3 regions of the Psychrobacillus sp. NPDC096389 genome follow, and region 1 is predicted to be linked to each of the others. Evidence: predicted binding sites of a transcription regulator. Region 1 holds the regulator's gene; each other region holds the start of a gene.
The links. Region 1 encodes LexA, which represses DNA repair genes until DNA is damaged. Its sites were predicted from a motif close to CGAACATATGTTCG; they were not measured.
Positions count from the first base shown of each region.

Region 2: ACIQ38_RS19415 (Y-family DNA polymerase) is a predicted target of LexA. The motif match lies at 3,804-3,817, and genes of this name have one in related genera.
Region 3: ACIQ38_RS10470 (YhjD family protein) is a predicted target of LexA. The motif match lies at 3,758-3,771, and genes of this name have one in related genera.

Region 1 covers NZ_JBIWFB010000001.1:1,293,482-1,303,515, reverse strand. The annotation lists gene tkt (transketolase) at 1-1,530, opposite strand, end outside; gene ACIQ38_RS06205 (DUF896 domain-containing protein) at 1,619-1,852, opposite strand; gene ACIQ38_RS06200 (YneB family resolvase-like protein) at 1,920-2,567, opposite strand; gene yneA (cell division suppressor protein YneA) at 2,564-2,881, opposite strand; gene lexA (transcriptional repressor LexA) at 3,057-3,668, shown strand; gene ACIQ38_RS06185 (OsmC family protein) at 3,883-4,314, opposite strand; gene ACIQ38_RS06180 (amino acid ABC transporter ATP-binding protein) at 4,335-5,081, opposite strand; gene ACIQ38_RS06175 (amino acid ABC transporter permease) at 5,095-5,736, opposite strand; gene ACIQ38_RS06170 (substrate-binding periplasmic protein) at 5,754-6,566, opposite strand; gene ACIQ38_RS06165 (peptidoglycan DD-metalloendopeptidase family protein) at 6,833-7,633, opposite strand; gene ACIQ38_RS06160 (hypothetical protein) at 7,718-7,882, opposite strand; gene ACIQ38_RS06155 (P-loop NTPase family protein) at 7,903-8,154, opposite strand; gene ACIQ38_RS06150 (hypothetical protein) at 8,199-8,552, opposite strand; gene ACIQ38_RS06145 (bile acid:sodium symporter family protein) at 8,665-9,663, opposite strand; gene ACIQ38_RS06140 (aldehyde dehydrogenase family protein) at 9,697-10,034, opposite strand, start outside.
Region 2 covers NZ_JBIWFB010000010.1:14,464-24,497, reverse strand. The annotation lists gene ACIQ38_RS19445 (hypothetical protein) at 1-164, opposite strand, end outside; gene ACIQ38_RS19440 (DinB family protein) at 623-1,099, opposite strand; gene ACIQ38_RS19435 (ArsR/SmtB family transcription factor) at 1,188-1,880, shown strand; gene ACIQ38_RS19430 (CD3324 family protein) at 2,096-2,371, shown strand; gene ACIQ38_RS19425 (GNAT family N-acetyltransferase) at 2,563-3,135, shown strand; gene ACIQ38_RS19420 (GNAT family N-acetyltransferase) at 3,135-3,566, shown strand; gene ACIQ38_RS19415 (Y-family DNA polymerase) at 3,863-5,116, shown strand; gene ACIQ38_RS19410 (hypothetical protein) at 5,603-6,070, shown strand; gene ACIQ38_RS19405 (DUF1835 domain-containing protein) at 6,095-7,105, shown strand; gene ACIQ38_RS19400 (hypothetical protein) at 7,102-7,536, shown strand; gene ACIQ38_RS19395 (NUDIX hydrolase) at 7,580-8,062, shown strand; gene ACIQ38_RS19390 (class I SAM-dependent methyltransferase) at 8,147-8,578, shown strand; gene ACIQ38_RS19385 (hypothetical protein) at 8,615-8,944, shown strand; gene ACIQ38_RS19380 (GNAT family N-acetyltransferase) at 8,968-9,483, shown strand; gene ACIQ38_RS19375 (alpha/beta family hydrolase) at 9,512-10,034, shown strand, end outside.
Region 3 covers NZ_JBIWFB010000003.1:229,950-239,983, reverse strand. The annotation lists gene ACIQ38_RS10495 (aminoglycoside adenylyltransferase domain-containing protein) at 1-49, shown strand, start outside; gene ACIQ38_RS10490 (GNAT family N-acetyltransferase) at 40-480, shown strand; gene ACIQ38_RS10485 (class I SAM-dependent methyltransferase) at 491-1,291, shown strand; gene ACIQ38_RS10480 (enoyl-CoA hydratase-related protein) at 1,471-2,247, opposite strand; gene ACIQ38_RS10475 (EAL and HDOD domain-containing protein) at 2,401-3,630, shown strand; gene ACIQ38_RS10470 (YhjD family protein) at 3,790-4,155, shown strand; gene ACIQ38_RS10465 (competence protein ComK) at 4,156-4,695, opposite strand; gene ACIQ38_RS10460 (IDEAL domain-containing protein) at 4,874-5,110, shown strand; gene uvrB (excinuclease ABC subunit UvrB) at 5,246-7,228, shown strand; gene uvrA (excinuclease ABC subunit UvrA) at 7,235-10,034, shown strand, end outside.

The DNA.
Region 1 (10,034 bases):
TGCAGATACCGCAAGTTTCCATGCTTCCGCAGTTTCGTTTGCATCTGCAGGACGTACAACTGATAGACCTGGCATAGCACGTAAGGAAGCTAAATGCTCAATAGGTTCATGTGTTGGACCATCTTCTCCTACAGCAATACTATCATGTGTAAATACATATGTTACAGGTAAGCCCATAAGAGCAGATAAACGAATAGCTGGTCTTACATAATCACTAAATACAAAGAAAGTACCACCGAAAACGTTCAATCCACCATGAAGAGCCATTCCGTTTAATGCAGCACCCATAGCAAATTCACGCACGCCAAACCAAATATTTTTACCAGCATAATTTTCAGCAGCAAAATCTCCTGCGTTTTTCATCGTCGTTTTGTTAGAACCTGCTAAATCTGCGCTTCCTCCAAAGAATGAAGGTAGATTTTGTGCGATTGCATTAATGGCATCGCCTGAAGCAGAACGAGTCGCATGGGACGTTCCTTCTTCATACGTTTTCAAAGCATCCGCAAAATTCGCTGGCATTTCTCCACTAATCGCTTGTTTAAAAGTAGCAGCAAGTTCTGGGTATGCAGCTTCATATGCGTTATATACTTCATTCCAAGCAGTTTCTTCAGTTACACCTTGGCGTTCGGAAGCTTCTTTGAAAGTTTCATACACTTCTTCGGGCACGTGGAAGTCACCTTCGAAAGCCCATTCGTATGCAGCTTTTGCTAAAGCTGTTTCATCTTTACCTAGTGGCATACCATGCGCATCCGATTTACCTGCTCTGTTTGGAGAACCAAATCCGATAACCGTTTTTACTTCAATCAGTGTCGGTTTGTCATTTTGACCTTTTGCTTTGTCAATTGCAGCAGAAATTTCAGCGATATCATTACCGTCTTTTACTAAAATATAATTCCATCCATAAGATTCAAAGCGTTTTTCAATTTTCTCAGAGAAAGATTTTTGTAAATCTCCATCTAGGGAGATGTCATTACTATCATATAAAACGATCAGCTTATCTAATTGTAAATGTCCCGCAAGCGAGATTGCCTCAGCTGCAACACCTTCCATTAAATCGCCGTCTCCACAAAGAGCATATGTGTAATGATCTACAATAGCATGATTTTCTTTATTGTAAGTGGCAGCTAAATGAGCTTCCGCCATTGCCATCCCTACTGCCATACCAATACCTTGTCCAAGAGGACCTGTTGTTGCTTCAACACCTACAGTATGTCCAAACTCTGGATGTCCTGGAGTTTTAGAGCCCCACTGTCTAAAGTTTTTAATCTCTTCCATTGGTAAGTCATATCCACCAAGGTGAAGAAGACTATAAAGAAGCATAGAACCATGGCCCGCAGATAACACAAAACGGTCACGATTAAACCAGTTTGGATTATTTGGGTTGTGACGTAAATGCTTTGTCCATAAAGTATAAGCCATTGGTGCTGCTCCCATAGGAAGACCTGGATGACCTGAATTCGCTTTATCAATCGCATCAATGGATAATGTACGAATTGTATTAATTGCAAGTAAATCTGACTGTAATGACATAAATGACATCCTCTCGAACAAAATTTTTAACTATAGTACTAGTTTAGACAACAATGCACGTATTATCAATGGTTTCTGAAATGATTAATTAATTCAGAAACTTACCTTTCTTCGCTTGTTGTACTTTTGCAGGAGTAACATCATTTCCAGCAGGGTCAATAACTTTAACACTCTCAATTGTATCTCTCATCGTAGAACGAAACGTTTCTAGGTATTCTTTTCTTAGAGCACTTTGTTCTTTTGCTTCTTCTATTGATAATCCTGTTGTTTTAGATTTTTTGGACAGTTCGCTAATTCTTGCTAGCTTTTGTTTACTTAACATATTTAATTCATCCTTTCCTTTTGTACCTCTTATAAAGGTAAGGAAAAAAGCGCCAGAGTGCAAGTCTTTACACTTCCTGAGACTCCACAAATTCAATATATCTACGATGAATAGTTGCTTTACTGATTTCAAAACCTAATCCTTTTAAAGTAGAAGCGATTTCGTCGTAAGTTAAGCCAGCTTTTCTAAGCCTTACAATTTCTTCTACAGGAGCATCTATACGTTCTCTTCCTTCTGGATTTCCTTTTGATTTTAAGTTTTTCTCTGGTCGAAATCCTTGTGAGACAGCACGCTTCATGCCTCGCTTTATCTTTGCATTATGAAGCTTTCGTTGATACTCCTCCACAAGAGCCAATATTTCTAACAGCATGGAATCCATTTCATTTAAATTTAATATTCCTTTATCTTGTAAAGTGAAGACAGAAGTATTTGTTTTTTGAAGTAAATGGAGTACAGCCATTCGACCATTTCCCCGTCCAATCCGGGTCTCATCTTGGACAAAAATTGCTTTAATATCGAATTCTTTTACATATGTAAGTAGGTCAAGCAATCCATCGCGTTCAATATCATATCCACTATGTTGGTCCGTAAAAACTTCGCTTACTTCATAACCTTTCGTTTGTGCAAATTCTAACAGTTCTTCTTGTTGTCTAGTTAAAGAAGATTCTTGTGTTTCTTTTTCAGTGCTTACACGACAATATATTACTGCTTTCAATTGCTATCACTCGCTATCTCTGTACCGTGATCAAAATGAAAATTATCTCTTATCTCTGGAATAATAAGCGTCTCCCCTGCTCTAATATGAGCGGTTTGTAAATTATTCATGACCATCACGTTTTTTATCCAAACTTCTTTTGGTTCATCTACTGCAAACTTATTTGCAAGTTCCCATAAAGAGTCACCATGTTCTATTTTAATTTGATGTTGTTGTTCTGTCGATATTGTATTAGAGATGACAAATGTCGTCAAAAAAACGACACTTAATCCTAAAAATAATGTAATAAAATAGTTTTCTTTTATCCAATTCATCATAAATCCCCCTAATAAGAATGTTTGTTCGGAATGTATGTTCTAATAATAAAACGAACGTTTGTTTTTGTCAACACTTATTAGAACCTATGTTTGCATAAAGTTTGAGAGACTGTTATACTATTAGTAAGAAAGAAATTAGTAGAAAAATGAACATAAAAAAGAGGTGAACTCAATGAAAAAAGCGTCGAAAAGACAAGAAGATATTTTAGCTTTTATTAAGGAAGAAGTTCGTACGAAAGGATATCCGCCTTCTGTACGAGAAATTGGGGAAGCAGTTGGACTAGCATCGAGTTCTACTGTGCATGGGCATCTTGCTCGCCTGGAAAGCAAAGGTCTTATTAGAAGAGATCCAACGAAACCACGCGCAATAGAAATCCTTGATGGCACTGCAGAAAAACAAGGTGTCGTGCATGTGCCGCTAGTAGGTAAAGTAACCGCAGGCCTTCCAATTACTGCAATTGAAAATATCGAAGAGTTTTTCCCACTGCCTGAAACATTCGGTACAGCCGATGATCACTTGTTTATGTTAGAGATTATGGGAGATAGTATGATTGAGGCAGGAATTTTAAATGGGGATTATGTAGTCGTAAAACAACAGCAATCTGCAAATAATGGGGATATAGTTGTCGCTATGACAGAAGAAGACGAAGCGACAGTTAAACGCTTTTTCAAAGAGAAATCATTCTTCCGTCTGCAACCAGAAAACTCATCGATGGATCCAATTATCGTGAACCAAGTATCGATTCTTGGAAAAGTAGTCGGCGTATACCGTCATATACAATAAGATGAAATTCAATCAGTGAGGGGACCTTCCCAACTGATTAAAGTGGGAGTCTTGACTTATCGTTGATGCGTAATAAAATTCTTGTAAACTTGACAAATAAAACGAATGTCCGTATGATGACAAAGAGCCGATATCATATTTAAACGAAAAGTGGACATTTTCGTTTAAATCATCGAAAAACCCTCCCATCTGTAGAAGATGGGAGGGTTTTGTTTTATGCTTCTGTTTGCATTTCTACTTCTTCCCCGTTTAAGATTAAACGATAGGAAATGTCTGCTTTCAACGAAGCAGAAACTGCACAATATTTTTCTTCTCCAAGTTTTATAGCGCGAATGACTTTTTTCGCATCAATATCTCCTTTTACGTCGAATAATAATGCCGCTGCAGTAAAAGCTGTTGGTAATTCTTCTCGACGTGCCCCATCCACTGTAATTTCAATCGATTCAATTTTTTCTAAATGGGGTTTTAAAATCATTGTGACGTCAATTCCAATACAACCAGCTAACGAGCTTAATAACATTTCGGTTGGCGTCGGTGCTTGTCCTAGTCCTCCATAATTTGCCGTTGCATCCATTACCATCGGATAACCAGAAGGTCCTTTTGCTTCAAATGCTCGTCCGCCTTGCCATATTGCTTTTACTTCCATGATTGATCATACTCCTTTAGTTAAAATTCATTTACTTTTGCTAAAAACTTTTGGGCACGTTCTGTAAATGGATGCAAGAAAAACTTCTTCGGTTCTGCATCTTCTACCATTTGACCGTCCGCCATAAATAAAATTCGATCCGCGACATCTTGAGCAAACTTCATCTCATGTGTGACGATAACCATTGTCATTCCTTCATCTGCTAGTTCTTTCATCACTTTTAGTACTTCTCCGACTAGTTCTGGATCTAATGCGGAAGTTGGTTCATCGAACAACATTATTTTCGGTTCCATTGCAAGTGCTCGCGCAATCGCTACACGTTGTTGCTGTCCTCCTGATAGTTTCGAAGGATAGACATTTTCTTTTTCTTGCAAGCCTACCCTTTTCAACAATTGGGAAGCGATCTTTTTCGCTTGTTCTTTTGATTGTTTCTTCACGACGATAATAGCTTCCATTACATTTTCAATCACCGTTTTATGTGGATATAAGTTAAATTGTTGGAAAACCATGCCGGTATCTTGACGGATTGCGTGGATCTTTTTCTGTTGCATTTTTTTCGTGTCTGTCGCATTGATTAGATGATTATTAACTGAAATTGAGCCTCTCGTAATCGTCTCTAATCCATTTAAACAACGTAAAAACGTACTTTTTCCGGAACCACTTGGTCCAATGACAGCAACTACTTGATGAGCGGGAATCGTCAATGAAATATTTTTTAATACTTCATTTTGACCAAAGCTTTTCGATAAATCATTTACTTGTATCAAGACTTTTCCCCCTTTAATAAACGGATAATCGTTTCTCTAATTTATTCAAAATAAATGTAAATACAGTACTCATAATCCAATACATTAACGCAATCGTTAAATAAAACGGCATATAGACATAATATTGCGCAATCAATAACTGTGCTGAGCGCATTAGTTCTGTAACTGCAATAACAGAAACTAAGGAAGTCTCTTTCAACATCCCGACAAATGTATTTCCTAATGGAGGAATGGCGATGCGTATCGCTTGCGGGATGACAATACGTCGAATAGCTTGTCCTTCTGTCATCCCCGTAGCAAGCGCAGCTTCTGTTTGACCTGCCGGGACCGCTTGAATTGCACCACGGAACGCTTCTGATACATAGGCTCCGATATTAATACTTAAGGCAATATAAGCAGCTGTCAATGAACCTAACTCAATGCCAAAATCTACTAGTCCAAAATACACAATAAAAATTTGGACTAGTGGTGGAGTTCCCCGAATAATCGATACGTACACTCTCGCTACATTACGAAAGAAGCGATTGCCCTTTAATCGTGCAATCGCTGTTATCAAACCGATGATCAAACCGAAAAACATAGATACCACCGTTATTAATAACGTATAATAAGCTCCTTTTAATAAAAAAGGTATATTATCTATTATTAAATCCATGTACACTACCTCTTTCTTTACTCGGCCTTAGGTTCTTCTTCAAACCATTTAACGAAAATTTCTTTATACGTACCATCTTGTTTCATTTCTTCGAGCGCCTTATTAAGGGCATCAACTAATTCCGTGTTGCCTTTTTTAACTGCTACCGCCGCTTGGTCTGCTTTGATTGGTGCTCCTACTGCCTTTATTTTAAATCCATTTTCTTCAACGATCGGTTTTAAAGCGTATGCATTATTAATCGTCGCATCCACACGTCCAGCCTCTAGGTCTTTTAGTGTTGTGATGACATCGTCGTACGTGTTGATCTGGAAGTCGCCAACCTGAGGCATTAAATCATTGCGTAGAAAAGATTCATCGTTCGTCCCTAAGCCTACTGCAATTTTCTTACCTTTGAAATCCTCTACTGATTGGATAGTTGTATTATCTTCTTTGACAATTACTTTTACTTCATTCGTTATATAAGGTTCTGTGAAATCTAATTGTTTTTGTCGATCTTCCGTAATCGTTACTTGACTAACCAAAATATCGAATTTCCCTTTTTGCAAACCAGGGATCAAACCTGAAAATTCCTGTGCGACAAAGTTAGCTTCCACATCTAAACGTTTTGCTAATTCTTTTGCAATGTCTACGTCAAATCCATCGTATGCTTGCTCTTTGTTCATGAAATTATAAGGAGCATATGTACCCATGATTCCAACAGTTATTTCACCTTTATCTTGTATAGCAGACAATGTGTTCTTATCATTTTCTTTCGTTGTATTAGTTCCACATGCTGCTAAAAGCAAAACAGTTGCAGCTACTATCATTAATAGTAAGTTACCTTTTTTCATCTTTGTTTCCTCCTTTAAATCACTACTGTGCTCTTACCAATAAAATCCTATTAGAATACTAGCCATTAGTCAACTACTCTGTATTATCCAGACTCTTTCCTCAATTCAGCATTCTCATCACTAGTACCACAATTTGAACAAAACGAAACTTCTACCTATGTTTCCCCAAACGTTAATGTAATATGACGAAAATTAGCATGCTTTTCTTAAAATAAAAAAGATTGTTGAATAAGTCACCACATAGACTTTTTCAACAACCTCTTTTATTACACAATTTTTTTCTCTAATTCTAAGATCCGCTTTTCTAGCTCTTCGACTTTTTGTGCTATAGGTACTGCAACCGCCCAAGCATAGTACTGGTTGACGCTTTTAAATGGATCATTGCCATCCGTAATTTTCAATCTCATTGCTTCTTGACGAATCGCTTCTTGTCCAGCTGTTAGTCTTGGTTCTGCCATACTTAACTCCTCCTTTTTCGCTGCAACTGCATCATTTAATGCAGCCAATGTGTTGGCTCCTACAATTCCGTCTGCTGCTAGATTTTTCGATTGTTGGAAGCTTTTAATTGCCGCTTCTGTAATTGGTCCTTCAATCCCATCCACATTAAGCTCGTAGCCAATAAAGACTAACATTTTCTGCACTTCTTCCACTGCTGGGTCAACGATATAATGTAATGGATTTACAGCATTTGGTTGACCAGGTGCATATGCAGGAATATGCATTTCAAAATGTAAATGTACACCTGTACTATTGCCTGTAGTTCCTTTTATCCCGATTTGTTGTCCTTGTTTGACTGTCTGTCCTGCTCTTACAGACATGGATTTCAAATGTGCGTACAATGTTTCGTATTTTTTTCCGTTTACTATATGTGTTAGAATAACCGCATTTCCGTACCCATCAATGACTTCCGCTCGATTCACTTTCCCTTTTTCGGAAGCTATTATTATTGGGCTTCCATCACTTCCAAAGTCTACTCCTTTGTGCGCCTTCCATTCTCCTGTGACCGGATTTTTTCGAAGGGGACTAAACCTCGAAGTGATTCTTCCTTCACATGGTCTAATAAACATGCTATTTTTCCTTTCTCTACTATTTGTAGTTTTTTAGTCTCTTTATTATTAAATGCAGAAGAAATATTATTTCATAGTTTCTTATCATGCGTTTACATAATTTATTTCAAAAATCTCCGCGGCAAACCTTCTTTCTGCTTCTTCTACTTTTCGTTTTACCTCTTCTAGCCGCTTTGTATATCCTTTTTCATCAATAGGTCCAGAAGGTTGCACAATGTAAAATCCTGGTCCCGGTGTCCAATTTGTCATGACATGTCACCTCCACCCATCTAAAATGGAACATTTCCAATTCGGTAGTCTTTCGTTTCTTTAAACACTATAAACTTTGGTTTTTTAAAACAACGCGATAGAAATTTTTCATCGTATAATTTGGTCAATGTAGTACTTGATAAATTAGTTTTGTAAATGGTCACTTTATGTTGTCTGCTAGATGATAAAGCGTATAAAAACTTATGGACAAAGTCTGTAGCCGCCTTTTCTATATCGATTGCTCCTGACTCTGCACCAAGATCATCCAACACTAGGAAATCTACCTCTTCTATCAATTTTAAGAAATAGAATTCATCTAATAGGCACTGCTATTTCTTATAAGATTGTCAAAACGAATTTTATAGTGGACAGTCGGGGCTCCATTTGCTCTAAAAAGTTTAGTTTCGATCAATTCTTTTTCTGCCAATATAGTCGTTGCATAACGAACTTGCCTTTGGGTTAAACATACTTCTTCGTACCACTCTTTGTTCGATTTATAGAAAAATCCATCCGTCCTTTTGGACTTATCCGAATAAAAAACAATTTGATTTAACAAGATAGATTCCGCCAGGTCACCTGTCATTTCAATAAATAATTTAAGAATTGTAACGATGCGATCTTGTCCACTTAATTGCGTTATCATGCTCCGAATTTCAGTGTATTTATTCATCATCAAATTCTCCCTTCATCTTATATATAGGGTGATTTAGTACAATCGAATACACTAAAAATAAATAAAAAAAAAGCGTTGAGGCTAGTTATGGCCAAAACGCTTTTTTATATTATTTGACTTCTTCTATTTTAGCTAAAGTCTTGGGATGTGATTTTTTTTCTAATTTAGAGTTAGTATCATTTGTTACTTCATGTTTGGCCCAGTAAGAGGCAAGAAATGTTCCGGTAATTACTTGCCAAGCAGATGCAAATGCACTTGGTAATGCAGCTAGTGGCGTGAAATAAGATGCAGCTAAAGCTACACCGAGCCCAGAGTTTTGCATTCCTACCTCAATCGATATGGCACGCTGGTCTTGACGCGAAAGTCTTAAAGCCTTCGCCGCAAAGTATCCTAATAGAAGACCAAATCCATTGTGCATTAATACCGCTACGAATACTAGTGCTCCGGCAGTCGCAATATTTTCTTTATTGTTTGCAACAATAGCAGAAACTATAATTGTAATCGCCACAATGGAGATTAACGGTAAAATAGATTCGCTTTTTTGGGTAACAGTAGGTAAATATTTACTAACTAATAAACCTAAAATGATCGGAATAATAATCACTTGTATAATGGACATAAACATAGACATTGGATCAATTGGCAACCATTGCCCTGCAAAAATCAACAAGAGCAGTGGCGTCATGATAGGCGCAAGTAAGGTAGAAACACTCGTCATCGTAATCGAAAGAGGTACGTTTCCTTTTGCCAAATAGACCATTACATTGGAAGAAGTCCCTCCAGGAACACTACCTAATAAAACTAAGCCTGCTGCAAGTTCTGCGGGTAATTTTAATAAGTAAGCAATAATAAAAGCGATCGTTGGCATAATCGAAAACTGCGCAACTATTCCTATTAAAACAGGGATTGGGTTTGTAAAAACTAGTTTAAAGTCAGAAGCTTTAAGCGTTAAACCCATACCGAACATGACGACTCCAAGTAAGATCGTTATATACGCACCAAATGAAGAAAATAAATTAGGAACCATAAAAGCCAAGATGGAAAATACGATTACTATAAAAGCAAAGTATTTACCTGCAAAACTACTTATTGTGCTTAGTGCTTTCATTTTTTGTCTCCTTACTCAGCTTGCTTGAGTACATTACAGCTGAACTTGAATAGCAATATTTTTTATTTGGATATAGTTTTGAACGGCTAAATGACTTTTTTCTCGTCCAATGCCGCTTTTTTTGTATCCACCAAACGGCATCTGAACGCCGCCTGCAGCTCCGTAACTATTAACGAAAACTTGACCACTGTCAATACGCGAAGCGACATAATGTGCAACATCAATATCTTTAGACCAAACGCCAGCAACTAGTCCATACTCTGTGGCATTTGCTAGTTCAATTGCTTCCTCCACATCACTAAAACGTACAACACTGAGCACAGGTCCGAAAATTTCTTCCTGTACAAAAGAATTATCATGATCAGATGCTT
Region 2 (10,034 bases), on a different contig from region 1:
CTAACTCTTTCGGTTAAATCGTCTAGCTTTTTATCTATACTGTCAAACCCTTTGTCCATTCCATCCAGACCTTCATCGAGTTTGCTATCCATCTTACCAAGAGTACTATCCATCTCACGCAATAATTCTAAAATCTTTTCACTGTCAATCTTCTCTTTTTCCATGTGTAATCACCCCATATTCAGTATCAGAGAATTCTGCAGGAGAACTACGTACAAACATTATAGTAGTTGTTGCAAAAGTCTTGTGAAAGGCTTCCAATTTCGCTTTACCTATAACTTACCCCTTTTCCTTTATTAATAAGCAGCGGTTTCCTTAAATATATAATATTTTTTGTAACCTTTTCTACAATAGTTGGAAGTCATCATCTATATCTATAGATTCAATACGTTGAGATAATGAAATCTTACACTTTAATTAAAGTGCGAAGCCTAGATACTATTACCTGATAATAAAATCCATATACACTTCAGCCCCTGAACTGCATATGGATTTTTATTTTAAGTTAAAGTTCCTTTTACAAATATAAAAACCTAATCCTCATTCTTTTAAACGAGAAATTAGGCTTTATAAATTGTACGCACTAGTATTTAGCGCTAATCTTTCTTTTTCATAGGAAATATTAGTCCCATATATTCGGTCTCTGAACTCCTGCTGTTCGTAAATAATCAAGAAGTTGTCCAGTGTGAACAGATTCATGATAAGCAATTCTTAGTAGCATATCTCCAAGTTCTCGAATATATCCGACGTCAGATCGGTCTATTTTTATATTTGTTAAATCATCAGTATTTAATGACTTAACGAATTTTAGGAATTTATTTCGATATGGTTGTGAGAATTCTAATTCTTCGTTAATGGTGGAAAAGACTTTTGATTCGTAAGGATTAATCGATTCTATGGTAGTCCCATCTACATGCTTTATCAAAATTTGGTGATACAGATACTCACCTTCCAGTACGTGTCTTATCATTTCCTTGCAAGACATTGCTTCTGCGTCTGGACGCCAATCCAATATTTCGGCAGGAATGGATGTCCATAATTTAATGCTCCTCCGACGAATCTCCTCAAAGTTCAAGACTAGTAAATCATTCTCATTCATTTTTATCTCTCCTTCCTCTCATTACTGTTATTGTATCAGTTGAAAACTTCGACTATAATCGAAGTATAAATGTTCATGGAGGAATACCATGGGAAGCAAACCTGATTTTTCATATATCGCAAAACTAATGGCTGATACATCAAGAGCTGCAATGTTGGATGCCCTTCTAGGTCTTGATGGACTTCCAGCTACTGAGTTAGCAAGGACAGCTAACATCACACTGCAAACTGCAAGCAGTCATCTGACAAAACTGGTAGAAGGAAATCTTGTTCGTGTAGAAAAACATGGTCGACATCGTTACTTTCGCCTGGCAAGTACTGAAGTTGCCAAAGCGATAGAAACATTAACTGTTCTTGCCCCTCCTGCACGCATCCATTCATTAAAGAGTTCTTCGCGTGCAGAGAAAATTAAAATCGCTCGCACTTGTTATGACCATCTGGCTGGGAAACTTGGAGTATCTATAACAGAAGCCTTTTTAGAAAAAGAATATTTAATGGAAGATCAAGATGATTTTCTTGTAACGGATAAGGGGAAAGAATTCTTTAATCATCTTGAAATCGATACGGATGTTTTACAAAAGAATAGAAGACATTTTGCTCGAAAATGTCTAGATTGGAGCGAAAGACGCTACCATCTGGCTGGTTCGTTAGGAAAAGCCGTTATGGTACGTTTCTTTGATCTAGGCTGGATCGAAAAGCTTCCTGACCGAGCAGTAAAAATTACAGACAGAGGCAAAGAGGGATTATACAAAACTTTAGGTATTACTGCCGACCATCTGTAAAGTAGTGTAAACCGCTAGCTGTTCTTATTTAAAAATAATCTTTTGTTAAATAACTCTATTAAATTAGTTCTATAACAAATAAGTTAAATACAAGGAGGTTTGATTGTATGAGAAAGAATACTATTTTTGCATAGCAAAGGCTATTGCATAACGAAATTAAGAAAAAATAGCCTTTGCTCTTCCTAAAATAAATAACTATATTTAGGAGTGCAAAAATGAGCTATAGAAAAGCAAAGAATCTGCTGCCAGCGGAGTTGGTAGAGCTGATACAACAATATGTTGATGGTGAATATATTTATATCCCGCGCAGAGAAGATAATAAAAAGAGTTGGGGATCGGCTACTGCTACAAGAAGAGAATTGGATTTTAGAAATTCTGCTATTTATAAGGATTACTTATCTGGAATAAATGTGGCTGCTTTGGGAGAAAAATATTATTTGTCATCCAAAAGTATTCAAAGAATCATACTAAAAGAGAAAAGAAAAAAATAAACTTTTAACATAAGCCAGTGGGGTTTTATACCTCATTGGCTTATTCTCTTTTATGAAATGAGTATGAGGTTCTTTTAGTTATGTAAGTCATATATAATCTAGTCAACTCTTACGATTGGAGAAATAGCTATGCCTGACATAAAAACAGCCTCACAGATAATCAAAACGATATAAGGGATAAAGGAGAAAAAATGAACATTTCAAAATTATTGGGTACGTTTCCGACCAAACAAACTAAAAGTATTACATTAAGAAAATTGAATTTGGAAGATGCTCCTACGCTATTTAACTATTATTCAAATGAAAATGTACATCGTCATCTCGATTGGTACGGACCTGAAACTTTAGAAAGAAGTTATGAAGTTATCAATATTTGGAACAAAGGATATGAAGATGGTTGGATTATTCGTTTTGCTATTGCTGACAAAGCAACAGATGAAATAATTGGGACGATTTTCTTAAGTGAATTTGTAGGTAAACGAGCTGAAATTGGTTATGAATTATCCGAACAATACTGGGGCCGCGGTATTATGTCGGAAGCCATACAAGAAGTATTATCATTAGGATTTAATGAGTTAGGTTTAGTAAGACTTCAAGCTTTTGTAAGCGAAGAAAATATCGCTTCAAGGAAATTGTTAACGAAATTCGATTTCAGTGAAGAAGGCTGTTTAAGACAGTTTGAATGTCATAGTGTTACAGGAGAATGCAAAGATATGTTGTGTTATGGATTGTTGCATACAGAATTTATGAGGAGAAATGAATAATGGGCTTTCATATAACGCACGAATTAAATGAAAAGGACAAACAATACATTAATGATGAACTTTATAGATTTAATTTAAAGCATTTTCCGGTAGAGTTAAGAGGGAAATACGAAGAAATCAATTTATTCCTTAAAGACGAAAATGGTATGGTCCGCGGCGGAATACTTGCTGAAGTATGTTGGAATTGGTTAGAAATCCATACTTTAATGATTGATGAAGATATAAGAAAATCCGGGTACGGAACTACTCTATTATTAGAAATTGAGAGATTAGCATTAGAAAAAGAATGTGATTTCATAAAGGTGGATACTTTAAGTTTTCAAGCATTGAGTTTTTACGAAAAGAATGGTTATCAAGTGTTTGGAAGTATAGATAATGTAGGCAAGGAATACAAGCATTACTATCTAAAAAAAGATTTAAAGCCTTTATAAAGTGAAACTTCAATCAGTGAGGGTTTTCTTCATCCCCCACTGATTGTTAGTTGAACCAATCGGGCTTTTACGGGCAGTTGATCTCCCACTTATCTTTTTGCTTTTCTTAAATCTTGAAGTGGGAGTCTTACTGCCCGTTAATGCGGGATAAATTAATGAAAACAATCATTTGCATCCATCTTCTTTTACAGTTTTTCCAGTTATTTCGGTTTATTACCAATAAAACCTTCTTGAATAAAAACGAATGTTCGGCATATAATTAGAACAAACGTTCCTTTGAGAAGGAGAAGAGAAAAATGTATGAAGGGTTAAAGAATCGCCAAATTATATGTATTGATATACGGAGTTTTTTTGCCAGCTGTGCGGCAGCGGATGCAGGACTCGATATTCTAAGCACACCCATTGCGGTAATTGGGAATTTAGAACAAAAAGGAAGTATTGTGCTTGCGGCATCTCCTATGATGAAAAAGGAATTTGGAGTGAAGACAGGAACGCGGCTATTTGAAATTCCTGATCATCCTTCTATTCATTTAATCGAACCGAAGATGGAGTTTTTCGTTCGTGTTTCCATGGAAATCACACGTTACTTAAATCAGTTTGTCCCAAGTGAAGCGATTCATGTGTATAGCGTCGACGAATGCTTCGCTGATTTGGGAGGAACCGAAAAATTATGGGGACCAGTAGAGGGGACGATTAAGCACATACAAGATGGGCTATATAATCAATTTCAATTACCATGTGCAGTTGGAATGGGGCCAAATATGCTAATGGCCAAGCTTGCACTCGACTTGGAAGCGAAAAAAACAGGCTTTGCGAAATGGACATATGAGGATGTGCAACAAAAACTGTGGCCTATTGCACCTCTCTCCAAAATGTGGGGAATTGGTTCTCGTTTAGAAAAAACATTAAATAATATGGGAATTATTAATGTGGGGCAATTAGCAAAGACACCGCTTGCGACACTAGAAGCTAAGTTTGGCATTATGGGAAATCAGTTATATCATCATGCATGGGGTCTCGATTTGTCAGAACTTGGTGCTCCTTTAGCAGAAGGGCAAATTAGTTATGGCAAAGGGCAAGTGTTGTTTCGTGATTACCGATCTAAAGCAGAAATCATGACGGTCGTATTAGAAATGTGTGAAGACGTGGCGAGACGTGCTCGCGAAGCCGAAATGGTCGGAAGAACGGTCCATCTCTCCATGAGTTACAGTAAAGATGCTTTTGGTGGCGGCTTTAATCGCTCCCGTTCGATTGATGAGCCGACAAATGCCACGATGACCATTTACAAAGTATGCGAACAAATCTTTGATGATTTTTACGATCACCGACCCATTCGCAAGCTTGCGATTTCTATTACTAATTTAGAACCCGAGTATTCTATGCAACTAAGCCTCTTTGAAGAAGATAACTGGAAAGTTCGAGAACTGGGAAAAACAATGGATTACCTTCGAAGTAAATACGGGTCCAATGCAATATTGCGCGCTGTTTCTTATACGGAAGCAGGTACGGCGAGAAAACGTGCAGGGTTGCTTGGTGGGCATAAAAAATAATGGAAGGCTGAACGATTGCATGCGTTTGGTCTTTTTTATTTCCTAAAATTAGAAGGACTTTCGAGTCTTGAAGTAGAACAATTATAAAAGGAGGGAATCTATGGAAAAGAAATATATGTACAGTATAAGTGGAGTGTGCATATTACTGTCTATATGGATGCTTTTCATTGCAAGTAAATATGTCTTTATTGGTGATAAGTGGAGTTATTTTTACTTATTTTTCAGTTGAAAATATAAAATGGACACGAGTAATCATTGCTTACATAATTAGAATAATCCTACTAATTGTCTCTTTTTTTGGTCTTTACCAACTCATACATAGAAAGAAGCAGTAATTAAAGTTGAAAGTACAACGGGAGAAAAAGTGATACCAACAACCGAAATAATAAAATCCATCGGACATTATATTATTTACACAAAAGAAGGAAGCTATTTATTTAATACGAAAAGTGGGGAGTTTTGGAAAAGGGAGGAATAAATTTTCAAATGGAAGAATCTAGAGTTGTTCATGTGAAGAAAACTTTCACTCAAAAAATAAAATCATTTGTACCATATTTTTTTGTTATGCTCACTTTGGTCTGTTTATCATATCTTCTCGTCTACAACACTTCTTATTCGCCAAATGGGTATGAAATCGTTTCAGCATCAAACAATGAAATAACGATTAAATCATTTAATTTAATTGGGGTAGAAAAAAGTATTCAAACCATATCATTTTCGAGTGAATATGAATGGAAAGTGGAAGCGATTGAACATCAGATTGACAGACAAAAAGATTTCCTATGTTTGCTTTTTTCAATGGTAAGTATATCAACGACTTTATTCGTTATGTATATACGAAATGGAACGGCCATGTGGAAGGCGATATTTCGAAGTAATCTTATCTTTTGTATATTGCTTCCTCTCACTTCACTGATCTTCGTGTGGGATGCAATTCAAAGTTACATTTCTTAATCAAACAAAAGGAGTGATAAATAAATGATACAGGAATTAAAAAAAATCGTAGAGCAATTATCGGAGCAGGAAGCAAAATCATTGTTATTGTTAAATTTATATCGAATTCAACTACTAGAGGAAACGAGCTATTCAGAAAGAGAATTTATTGAAAAAGTGAAAAAAGAGTATCAGGAATTATTACAGTATTCCTCCAAACAAAAACAACAGCCTTATCATACAATACATATTGTTTTTAGTGATTCTGCAGCAGGAAGCCTAAAGATGGCCCTTCCAAATGATGAAAAAGTGATTCAATTTTCGGACCTGTTTTCTAGAGGCCCTGTCAACCGGCTGCACACTGAAGTGGGAATCAAACAACGAAAAAAATGGCTGTTATTACATATAAATATGGATGAACTGCGCACACATACCTATATAGAAGATTTTCAACGAACATTAACAGAAATAAGTAACATACCAGAACATATACCAATTTACATATGGACTGCAAATAATGCGCATGAACAAACCGGTGCACGGCTTGTCTTACAAATCCTGCAAGAAAAGAAAAATGATATTCACCTCCTTAACATTAACACAGCATTTCAAGATTTATGGCCCAACATCATTCCAACTCACACGGGGGAATTGGGAAAAGATGAATTAAAAGCGATCTATAAAACGTACAAAATTGACCAGCCATTAACAGACTGTCTTCGCAACAAACTTGTAGAGGAATGGGAAAAGCTTGCAGAAACAACAGAAGTACTGCGTATTTGGCAGGACGACCAAATTATAAGTGTACCAGAAAGTTACTTCGATGCATTTATTATTGAAAGAGCTCGTTATTTACATAATGAACAAACGAAGCCTGACTTTATGAAATCAGCTCGACTAATTGGGGAAGTACTTGGAAACTCGGATCAACACGTTGGCGATGCCTTTTTCGAATATCGAGTACGCCAACTAATTTTACAAGGAGTATTTGAAATAGAAGGTGTTCCAAAAGCAATGCGGTTTTACAGCGTGAAATTGAGAGGAGAATTAGGTTGAAAAAATTTATCATTGGATTCCTAACCATCATATTTTTAACAGGCTGTTCAGAAACGACGCATAACAATTATAAATTTATGGGAGAAAGTGACCATTGGGAAGCGGTATATTCTTATAAGGGAACAGAAAAATGGGGTAAAAAAGATGGGGTAATTACTTATTCCAGCGAAGACACCGATGAATTTATCTTAGAATATAAAGGTTCTGTAGAAGAATTATCTTCCTTACAAAACCTTGAATATTCATATGAAGCATTCGGTAGAAGTAGTAAAAGAACCGAGGAGTTTACGGAACCTTTGACAACAAAAGTATTCACTAATAGTGGAAGTTCTAAGGGAGCAGCAAAAGTAAGTGAAGACGAAGTGATCAAGGTAACTGTAAAATGGGATGACTCGGAAGAAACTATTTTACTGGAAAACCATAATAAATAGAAAGTTGCTCTAAATGAGTTGATGTTACTTAGGGGGAAAAGTAATGGCAATGCCAACACATATTGTAGCGGTAGGCGGTATCGTAGAGGACGAACAAGGAAATATTCTTTTAGTGAAAACGCATCATGGCGGGTGGGTATTTCCTGGAGGCCAAGTAGAAGTAGGAGAGAATCTAATGGATGCTTTAATCCGGGAAATAAAAGAGGAAAGTGGAATAGACGTAGCTGTATCTAAACTAATTGGTGTTTATTCGAATACAGGAATTCATAAATTTTATGACGGGGTAACGAATGTTCCTACCAAGTTAATGCTAGATTATATATGTAAGCCTGTAGGTGGAGAACTGGCTATTTCAGATGAAACATCTGATAGCCGTTGGGTCGCGAAGGAGAAAGTGCTTAATTTAGTATCAGCTCCAGCTATTCGAACTCGATATAAAGCCTATTTGGAGTTTAATGGAGAAATAAATTATATGGATTATGTCACTCATCCTACGTTTGAAATAAAATTGAATAGAACTGTTTAAATGTAGATTATGAAGGATAACAAATTGTAAGTAGCGTAATAGGCTGTTAAAAGCCTATTACAAGTAAGAAAGGAAGCATTAACGATGACAGCTTATGGGGAAGATTTATTCAAAGGAGCAGCTCATTATTATTCACGTTATAGACCAATGTATCCAGCTGCGTTAATTAGATTTTTAGTTGAAAGGTTTTCTTTAGACGGCAGCGGCCGAATGCTCGATTTAGGATGTGGAACGGGGCAATTAGCATTCAGATTCTCTGATTGGTTTGAAAGAATAGTTGGAGTTGATATGGAGTCAGAAATGATTGAAGAAGCAATACGCCTAAGTAAAGAAGTTAGGGCGGAAAATGTGGAATGGTTTACCGGCGATCTCGATACATATAAAGAGAAATCGGATGAAACTTTTCGATTGGTGACAATTGCAAAGGCTTTTCATTGGATGGATAGAGTAAAGGTAGTCGAAACTTTAGACGAAATGGTTGTCCCTGGCGGTGGGGTAGCGATTATTGATAATTAAGCCCCAAATAAGGAGCAGCTACCATGGCAAAAGAAAGTGGACGAGGTAGTCAAACGTTGGTATGGAAATGAAAGAAGAGCAGGCAACACAACATATGCTCATCCAACTGTGAGCCACCAAGATATTATTTCAAATTCCAAATTCAACTTAGAAATCTACGAGATGCCAACTTACGAACATGTATGGACAGTCGATTCTATAATCGGCAATATATATTCCACTTCTTATGGTACTAAACGATTTTTAGGTGAAAACGTTCAGTTATTTGAAAATCACTTAAAAGAAGAATTATTAGCGCTTGATGATACTGGTATTTACAAGGAACAACTTAATATATCCGTCAAGCTCGCTGTAAAAAGCAAATAAGAAAACGGAATGGTGGTCTAACGATAGACATTTCAATCGAAAAGTTACATAAGCAGGATGCAGAAGAATTATTTAATTTTGAAACTGAAAATAGAGCCTATTTTGAAAAAAGTGTACCGAGCCGCGGGGAAGAGTATTATGATTTTGAAACTTTTCGAAAAAAGCATCAAGACTTATTGGAAGAACAAGAGAAGGGGATATCTTATTTTTATCTAATAAAAGATAAAAACGACTCAATTGTAGGAAGAATGAATCTAGTGGATATTGATAGAAACAAGGATATAGCTCATATTGGTTACAGGGTTGGTGAAATTCATACGGGAAAAGGTATTGCAAATAAAGCTCTAAAACTCCTATTAATGAAAGTTTCAAAGGAAAATATTAAAGAAGTTTATGCAAAAACAACAAGCAATAATATTGCATCACAAAAAGTATTAGAGAAAAACGGTTTTAAACAAGTTCCGACTAGTGATGAAGAATTTATAATGAACGGTGAAAATTTGAAGTTTGTGTATTTTGTTTGGTCGACTTCTTCATAAAGGGGAAAAAACAAAAGGAGCAATACAGATGAAAGGGAATAAAATTACTATACTGAGTAAGGATAGTCAAAACGAAATAGAGTATACGCATATTCAAACAGGTTCTACAAGTATCTGTTTTATGTTGTCAGGTACTGGATATTCCTACGATAAACCACTATTTTATTATGCTACTATGGCGATGCTAGAAAATAATATGGATGTTGTACATATACACTATTCATACGAAAAAGAACTATTCGAACATTCATTTGAAGAATTAATTGAAAAAGTTATGAACGATGTAGACGCTGTTATAAATAATGTGCTTGCTAGTTCTTCCTACAATGAAACGATTTTTCTTGCAAAATCACTAGGAACAATTCCAGTAATTGGCGATATTATGAAAAGAAAAGTGTTTAATAAATCAAAAATGATATTGCTTACCCCTTTGCTGAAACTTGAAGAAATATACAAAGATCTTTTAAAAAGCAATCACGAAGGTCTTATAGTTATCGGTGACAAAGATCCTCATTACAACTTAGAGCAAGTAGAACAGATAAAAAAGCAAA
Region 3 (10,034 bases), on a different contig from region 1:
TTTGAAAAGAGAAGTGGAAGAGCTGTTGGGGGGAACGAATTGGAAGTAAAACAAATAGAGAACTTGTTAGCTGTTGATCTAATCCCTTTAGTAAAAGAGAGTAAGGAAGAAGGTTTTCGATTTCTAGAAAGGCTTACCAATGAGTATAAGGAGGGTACAAATACTTTTGAGAAGCCAGGGGAATGTTTATACGGAGTTTATAACCGAGATAAAATTCTTGTAGCTATCGGAGGGCTTACGATAGATCCATATACGGTAGATCAAAAAAATGGTAGGCTGAGAAGGTTTTATGTTGCGACCGATTATCGGCGGAAGGGATTAGGAGCGCTTTTATTAAACGAGATTATTTCCAATGCAAGGCGCTATTTTGATGTATTGGTGTTGCATACAGATACGGAAAGAGCAGATAGGTTTTATACTTCATTGGGATTTAGCAAAGAAGGAAAATATAAAAAATCTACTCATTATTTATATTTATAGGAGGTGTAAAATGGAACAAAAAACAATTAGTCATGTGAACCAAATAGGATGGAACCAATCTGCCTATCAAGCTTGGACAAACCGCCATGGCACCCCAAAAGAATATGCTAAAAAGTTAATAGCAAACCCTACGAATGCAGTAGCACACTATTTAAAGTTCATAGGTGAGGTAAAAGGTAAAAAAATTGCTAATCTTTTAGGGTCAAAAGGAAATAAAGCTGTATCTTTTGCTTTATTAGGAGCAGAGGTTACGGTCGTAGATATTTCGCAAGAGAATAAGAAATATGCGATGGAATTGGCGAATGAAGCAAAAGTGAATATAAAGTACATAGTTTCGGATATATTAGAAGTTCCTGACGATGAAGCGCTAATCGATTTGGATGTCGTTCTTTTAGAATTAGGAGTACTACATTATTTTGTGGATTTACGTCCATTATTTAAAGTAGTTTATGATTCACTAAAACCTGGTGGACAATTCATCTTAAGAGATTATCATCCTTTTGTTTCGAAGTTGGTGAACATTGAAGAAGGTAAGATGATTGCGAACGGCGATTATTTTAGTGAAGAAATTATAGAAGAAGATGTTGCTTATAGCTTTCTCCTGTCAGAGGAAGAGCGCGCTAATTTGAAGAAAGTGACTATTCGAAGATGGACTTTAGGTGAAATTGTTACGGCCATTTCAAATACTGGATTCCGTATTAATTATCTGGAGGAAGAAGCAGGGGTGAGGTGGGCATTTCCAGCTGATTCAGCTGAAGGAATTGAGAACAAGATGCCAGGGTTATATACGTTAATTGCTAAAAAGGTCTGATTACCACATAACTGTACCTGAATGCCACATAAACCTATTTGAGTACCACATAACTATATTTGACCACCGCATAACTTCATAGTTCTAACAGGAAAGAGGGATGAAATCATCAGTTTATCCCTCTTTCTTGCCAACACAAAAAAGCTACCAATTAACTAATCGGTAGCTCCTTCACTATTTTATTTCCCTTTAAACACAGGTTTTCTTTTTTCGCTAAACGCATTTAAAGCTTCCACTCGATCCTCTGTTGGAATGGTGATTTCATATGCTTTACGTTCGATATGTAATCCAGTTTGCAAATCGGTATTCATCCCATGTTTAATCGCAAACTTAGCTTGTTGTAAGGCAATCGGTCCATTCGCAAGTAGAAGTGCAGCGAAGTTCTCTGTTTCTGATATCAATGTTTCACGTGAAGTAACTTTAGTCACTAAGCCATATGTCAGTGCTTCATCTGCTTTTAGTCTTCTGGCGGTCAAGATTAACTCCATTGCTTTTGCTTCTCCAATTAGTCGTGGTAGTCGCTGCGTACCGCCAGCTCCTGGGATAATTGCCAAACTTGTTTCGGTTAATCCTAGCTGAATGTCATCCGCTGCAATTCGAAAATCGCATGCAAGCGCAAGTTCTGTTCCACCTCCAAATGCGTAGCCGTTTAGCATAGCAATGGTTGGCTGTGGTAAGTTTTCAATAGTTGAAAATACTTCTCCAATTTTATAGATGTTTCGTTTCACTCGTTGTTCGGTCAATGTTTTCCGTTCTTTTAAATCTGCTCCAACACTAAATGATTTTTCACCAGCTCCTGTGAAAATGACTACACGGATATCTGGATTGATACGGATGGATTCTGCGATATCTCCAAGTTCCCGCAACATATCATAGTTAAATGCATTAAGCGCATCCGGTCTGTTTAATGTTACGTATGCTATATTGCCATGTTGTTCATAACGAATTGAGTCCATTTTTTTCTCCCCTTCATATTTAGTTCCCATACAAAACATATCATTTTAATAATAGTCTGTCATCTTTCCTCGTAAGGATTAAATTAGATCGATTTTCATTTTCTGATTTGATACAATTGGATTATTGAAATATTAAGGATTAGAGGTATTCACTTGGACATATTTGTTGCGAGACAGCCGATTTTTGCTAAGGATGAACATATATTTGCCTATGAATTATTATATAGAAACGGACAAGACAATTCTTTCCCAACTATAGAAGGGGATGAGGCTACATTAGACGTAATAGCTCATTCGTTTTTAACAATAGGTATTAATGAACTAGCTGGGGACAAGCTATGTTTTATTAATTTTACGGAAAATCTGCTAGTAAAAGAGGTATTTTCTAAGTTTCCTGCGGATCGAATTGTCGTTGAAATTTTAGAGGATATTCCGATTACGAAGGCTTTACTCCAAAAACTGCGAGAGATTAAGTCTCTTGGTTTTTTAATTGCTTTAGATGATTTTGTTCTGCAAGAAAATGTCGCTTTATATGGTGAATTATTTTCGCTTGTCGATTTTATTAAAGTCGATTTTCTATTGAGCACATTATCAGAGCGACAAGCAATAGAAAGAATCGTTAAAACCAATTATCCCAATATCGTGCTGTTGGCAGAAAAAGTGGAGACGAGAGAACAATTTTTGGAAGCAAAAGTAGCTGGTTATGAACTCTTTCAAGGTTATTTCTTCGCAAAGCCGGAAGTTATAAAAGGATCAGAAATACCAACAAATTTAGCGCAATATTTTCGGATTATCAACTTGCTGCGAACTAATTCTGTTTCCGTAGAAAAAATTTCGGATGAAATTGAGCGAGATGTTTCGCTTTCTTTTAAAGTACTTAAGATGATCAACTCTCCAGCAGTTCGGACCAAATCCAAAGTTCGCTCGATTAAGCAAGGAGTGCTCATGCTTGGGTTAGAAGAATTGAGTCATTGGCTGCATGTTTTATTACTTCGAGAATCTAAAAAGAATCACTCGGGTGATGGAATGGCTCTTATCGAAGCATCGCTATTTCGAGCAAAACTTTGTGAGTTACTAGCAAGGCGTAAGTTTTTACAAAATGCATCTGAAATTTTCCTTGTAGGTATGTTTTCTCTAATTGACACATTACTTCATCGACCGATGATTCAATTACTGCAAGATTTACCTCTTTCGGATGAAGTTGCAGAAACACTTTCTGGCAATAAAACGGAGATGTCTCCTTTTTTAGAGCTTGCCATTGCATGTGATGAGGTCCGTTGGGATGATATGATCGTTGGAGCAGAGACACTTGGTATTGACCATTCCACATTAAACACGCTCTATCTAGAAGCTCGACGTTTTGCAACTGAAATAATAAATTAACTGCCATGTCTTTTCGAATGGTAGTTTTTTTGTTGTACCTATAAAGTTTTAAGCTAATCCGCATTATTGCTAAAAAGTACCACTTCTTAATAGTTGCATTTCTTTCTAAAAGTAGTACAATTAAATGAGAACAAACGTTCTGTAGAAGGAGGGTGCTATATGCCATTAATACCGGAAGAGGCCATCCCTTATTTAGAAAACATGATCTATCTACCCATGGTATTAACTATTCTAGAGAAGGATCGTATAATTTTCGAACAAGGTCCCTTTAAGTTGAAGCGTCCGTATGTAGCTATGGTAGAAGGAGCGGTAAAACAAGTTCAAATCGAATTAAAACAAACCCATATTTATATGAAGAGACATAGTATGAAAGTTCTTCGCGGAGAGGGAGATGATATGTTCACGGAATATGTATTTTTTCATGGAGGATATGAAGAACATCGTCGTTATTTAAATGTCCGACTCCGCAATCGAGTGGAAGAACTACTCACCATATATTTGGCGATTATAGAAAATACACGTTAACTAAAACAAATCCTTTTGAAACAGTGGTTTGCGAGAAGTGATAAAACTATTATTTACTAGATGACTCATTCTTTTTAGGAAATGCATATTTAGGATATTAGCAAACCCAACTTGCCGGCTAATCGTACTTGGAGAAGAAGGTACTTGGATCATTTGTCCATTTGCTAAAACGATCATACAGCCTCCATCAGAGGGATAAAATGATTCGATGGCTCCAAGAGAAAACCATGTGTTTAGGTCAGATTTCGGGGAAAGGATAGGAATTAAAATACAAGGACTTCCAAAGTCGTGTGCAATAAGAATAGGTAGCTTTAAATAATTTCCGATTGCTTGTTTGGATAATTTAGTCGATTCTTGAAAAGTAGAGCCGTAATAGGAACAAGAATGTCGGACAATATCGTAAGGCTTTTTGCCTATGATTTTACTTTCTCCAGAATAACTGATTGCTTTCGTAAAAACTTTATTATTAATTACAATTGGTTGAAGTACAGCGGTGTCAAAGGAAACAAGGAAAGATTTTTCTTCTTTATTATTGAACATATACATTCACTCCTTAGTAAGTTATAACTCGATTATAGTTAAATATGGAAATAAATCAAGTAAATATGACGAATTTTTAAAATATTAATTTTTAACAGGGAAATCGCAATTTTCCGAAAATGATTGCAACTGACGCCAAGCTTTTATATAATGAAAAAAAGGCATCGGGGTGATGGAAATGGACAAACAATATTCATATGCAGATTTTTTAAGAGCAATGGGTCAGCCAGGAAAAGAAAGTTCTGCAGAAAAATTGTTGAACGAGATTTATCTTGATATGTTTTTGAACATTATCCACCGGGAACAAAGTAGTAAACGGTTAATAGAATTAATAGATGAGGCACTGGATCAAAAAGACGAAAAAGCATTTACACAATACACAAATGCGCTACAACAATTAAATAACTCGAAGTAATGGATAGAAAAGCCGCTTATGCTCAAGCGGCTTTTCTTATGGATAAAAAATAATGAAAAACATACGTTCGTTTTATTAGTGAAAAAAAAAAGAGTATGTTAAACTGAAATTATTCAATTAGTGGGAGGCTTATGTATGGAACAAATTTTCGATTTGCAAGCTCCGTATGAGCCGGCAGGAGATCAAATAGAAGCAATAAAAGAATTAGTAGAAGGTGTAAATAACGGCAAGAAACATCAAACATTGCTTGGTGCAACAGGCACTGGGAAAACATTTACGATTTCAAATGTTATCCAACAAACGAATAAACCGACCCTTATAATGGCACATAACAAAACACTTGCGGGACAGCTATATAGCGAGTTTAAAGAGTTCTTTCCGAACAATGCGGTCGAATACTTTGTTAGTTATTACGACTACTTCCAGCCGGAAGCGTACGTACCTCAAACAGATACGTATATTGAAAAAGATTCAAGCATTAACGAAGAAATTGATAAACTGCGACACTCCGCTACATCATCGTTATTCGAGAGAAAAGATGTGATCATTATCGCATCCGTTTCTTGTATATACGGGCTCGGGAATCCAGAAGAATATAGGGAAATGGTCGTTTCTCTTCGAACAGGAATGGAAATTGAGCGCAATCAATTGCTGAGAAAATTGGTTGATATTCAATACGAACGAAACGATATGAATTTTACACGAGGAACTTTCCGAGTTCGTGGGGATGTTGTCGAAATTTTCCCCGCCTCAAGAGATGAAAGATGTCTCCGTGTAGAGTTTTTTGGCGATGAAATCGACAGAATTCGAGAAGTGGACGCTCTAACTGGAGAAATTTTAGCAGAACGTGAACACGTAGCGATCTTCCCAGCATCTCACTTCGTTACACGCGAAGAAAAAATGAATTTAGCAATAGAAAACATCGAAAAAGAATTAGAAGAACAATTAAAAATACTGCGTGCTGAGGATAAATTACTAGAAGCACAACGACTGGAGCAGCGTACAAACTATGATTTAGAAATGATGCGCGAAATGGGCTTTTGTTCAGGTATTGAAAACTATTCTCGACATCTCACTTTACGTGAAGCAGGAGCAACCCCATATACATTATTAGACTATTTTCCAAAAGATTTTTTATTAGTAGTAGACGAAAGCCATGTTTCATTACCTCAAGTTAGAGGAATGTTTAATGGAGACCAAGCAAGGAAATCAGTATTAGTAAACCATGGTTTCCGGTTGCCGTCTGCACTTGATAATAGACCGCTTACATTTAGCGAGTTTGAAGACCATGTCCATCAAGCAGTGTATGTATCAGCAACACCTGGTCCTTATGAGCTGGAGCATACACCTGAAATGGTTGAACAAATCATCCGTCCGACAGGGTTATTGGATCCAATTATTACATTGAAACCGATTGAAGGGCAAATTGATGATCTGATCAATGAAATACATGAGCGCACAGCGAAAAATGAACGGGTACTTATAACGACATTAACGAAGAAAATGTCCGAAGATCTAACGGATTATTTAAAAGAGATCGGCATTAAAGTACAGTATTTACATTCGGAAGTTAAAACATTGGAGCGAATTGAAATTATAAGAGACCTTCGTTTAGGAACATATGATGTCCTTATTGGGATCAATTTACTTAGAGAAGGACTTGACTTACCAGAAGTATCTCTTGTTGCGATTTTAGATGCAGATAAAGAAGGATTTTTACGTTCTGAGCGTTCATTAATACAAACAATAGGACGTGCAGCAAGGAATTCTAATGGCGAAGTAATAATGTATGCGGATAAAATGACAGACTCTATGCAAAAAGCGATAGATGAAACGAAGCGTCGTCGCACAATTCAAATGGAATATAACGAAAAGCATGGGATTACACCAAAAACAATCGAAAAGAAAATTCGAGAAGTTATTCGTGCAACACAAGTGGCAGAGGAAGAAGCAAGCTATGCACAACAGTTAACGAGTGGAAAACCTTTAACGAAAGAAGAAAAAGATACACTGCTAATGAATCTAGAAAAAGAAATGAAAGATGCAGCTAAAGCACTTAACTTTGAACGGGCAGCACAATTACGTGATGCAATCCTTGAATTGAAGCTGGAAGGATGAATAATAGTGAAGAATCAAGAAATTATTATAGAAGGTGCTCGGGCACATAATTTAAAAAACGTCAGCTTAAAAATACCTAGAGATAAGCTTGTTGTTATGACTGGCTTGTCCGGATCTGGTAAATCGTCTTTAGCATTCGATACTATTTATGCGGAAGGCCAACGTCGATATGTGGAATCATTGTCCGCATATGCAAGACAGTTTTTAGGGCAAATGGATAAACCTGATGTTGATGTGATAGAAGGACTTTCTCCGGCTATTTCCATCGACCAAAAGACGACAAGTAAAAATCCACGTTCTACCGTAGCGACTGTTACGGAAATTTATGATTATTTACGGTTATTATTTGCACGTGTCGGTAAACCAATCTGTCCGACACATGGAATTGAAATATCCTCTCAAACGATTGAACAAATGGTGGATCGTTTGAGTGAGTACCCGGAAAGAACGAAAATGCAAGTACTGGCACCGATTGTGTCTGGGCGTAAAGGAACGCATGTGAAATTGCTAGAAGATATGAAAAAGCAAGGCTTTGTGCGTATTCGATTAGACGGGGAAATCAGAGATCTAGACGATGATATCAATCTAGATAAAAATAAAAAACATAATATCGAAGTTGTTATAGATAGAATCGTCATGAAAGATGGAATTGCAGCAAGACTCAGTGATTCATTAGAATCTGCTCTGCGTCTAGCGGATGGTCGCGTATTAATAGATGTCATGGAGCATGAGGAAATTTTGTTTAGTGAGCATCATGCTTGTCCAATTTGTGGATTTTCAATTGGCGAGTTAGAGCCACGCATGTTCTCCTTTAACAATCCATTTGGTGCGTGTCCGGATTGTGATGGATTAGGAACGAAACTGGAAGTAGACCCAGAACTCGTTGTACCGGATAAAAGTATGACGTTGGAAGAAGGGGCAATTCTTGCATGGCAACCAACAAGCTCTCAATACTATCCAAAATTATTAGAAGCTGTTTGCAAACATTACAAAATAAAAATGAATGTGCCAGTCGAAAAGTTGCCAATCGATCAGTGGAATAAAATTATGTATGGATCTGGAGAAGATAAGATTCGTTTTCGGTATGAAAATGAATTTGGACAAGTACGCGACAGTCTCATTCAATTTGAAGGAGTATTAGCAAATATCGAACGCCGATATAAAGATACCTCTTCTGATTATATTCGCGAGCAAATGGAAAAATATATGGCACAACATGATTGTCCTACTTGTAAAGGATATCGCTTAAAAAAAGAAACACTTGCAGTGAAAGTAGATTCGATGCATATCGGGCAAATATCGCAATTTTCTATTACCGAAGCAAATAAATTTTTCCATCAATTAACTTTATCTGAAAAAGATATGCAAATTGCTCGATTAGTATTAAGAGAAATCCATGAGCGCCTAGGGTTTTTAGAAAATGTTGGACTGGATTATCTAACTTTAAACCGTGCATCCGGCACATTATCTGGTGGAGAAGCACAACGAATTCGTTTGGCTACACAAATAGGTTCCAGATTAACAGGCGTATTATATATTCTAGATGAGCCATCAATTGGTTTGCATCAGCGTGATAATGATCGATTAATTGATACATTAAAAAGTATGCGCGACATTGGAAATACGTTAATTGTTGTAGAACATGACGAAGATACGATGATGGCTGCCGACTATTTAATCGATGTTGGACCTGGTGCAGGTATTCGTGGTGGTCAAATTGTTGCTGCAGGAACGCCTGAAGAAGTGATGAATAATCAAAACTCCTTAACTGGACAATATTTAAGTGGGAAAAAGTATATTCCTTTACCAATCGAAAGAAGAAAACCCGATGGACGCTATATTAAAATCAAAGGCGCAACTGAAAATAACTTGAAAAATGTCAGTGTAGATATTCCATTAGGCGTATTTACAGCAGTAACAGGTGTATCTGGTTCCGGGAAAAGTACATTAGTAAATGAAATTCTATATAAATCGCTTGCTTCCAAACTAAATCGTTCCAAAGTAAAACCAGGAGCAAACAAAAGTGTAGAAGGTATTGACCAATTAGAAAAAGTAATCGATATCGACCAATCGCCAATTGGCCGTACCCCAAGATCCAATCCAGCAACATATACAGGCGTATTCGATGATATACGCGACTTATATGCGGCGACAAACGAAGCAAAAGTAAGAGGATATAAAAAAGGTAGATTCAGCTTTAATGTAAAAGGCGGACGTTGTGAAGCATGTCGTGGAGATGGAATCATTAAAATTGAGATGCACTTTTTACCAGATGTCTATGTTCCTTGTGAAGTATGTCATGGGAAAAGGTATAACAGAGAAACTTTAGAAGTACAATACAAAGGCAAAAACATTGCAGAAGTATTGAAAATGACAGTAGAAGATGGATTAGTATTTTTTGAAAACCATCCGAAAATTAGTCGAAAACTACAAACGATTGTCGATGTGGGTCTAGGTTATGTGGAATTAGGTCAACCAGCAACAACACTTTCAGGAGGAGAAGCGCAGCGTGTCAAATTAGCTTCTGAATTGCATAAACGATCTAATGGTAAAACATTTTATATTTTAGATGAACCGACGACCGGTTTGCATGTAGATGATATTGCTCGTTTACTTGTTGTGCTGCAACGTCTTGTAGATAATGGTGACTCTGTACTAGTTATTGAACATAACTTGGATGTTATTAAAACAGCTGATTATATGATTGATTTAGGTCCTGAAGGTGGGGACAAAGGTGGCACCATAGTAGCGGTTGGAACACCTGAAAAAATCATCGAAGCAAAAAAATCATATACTGGTAAGTACT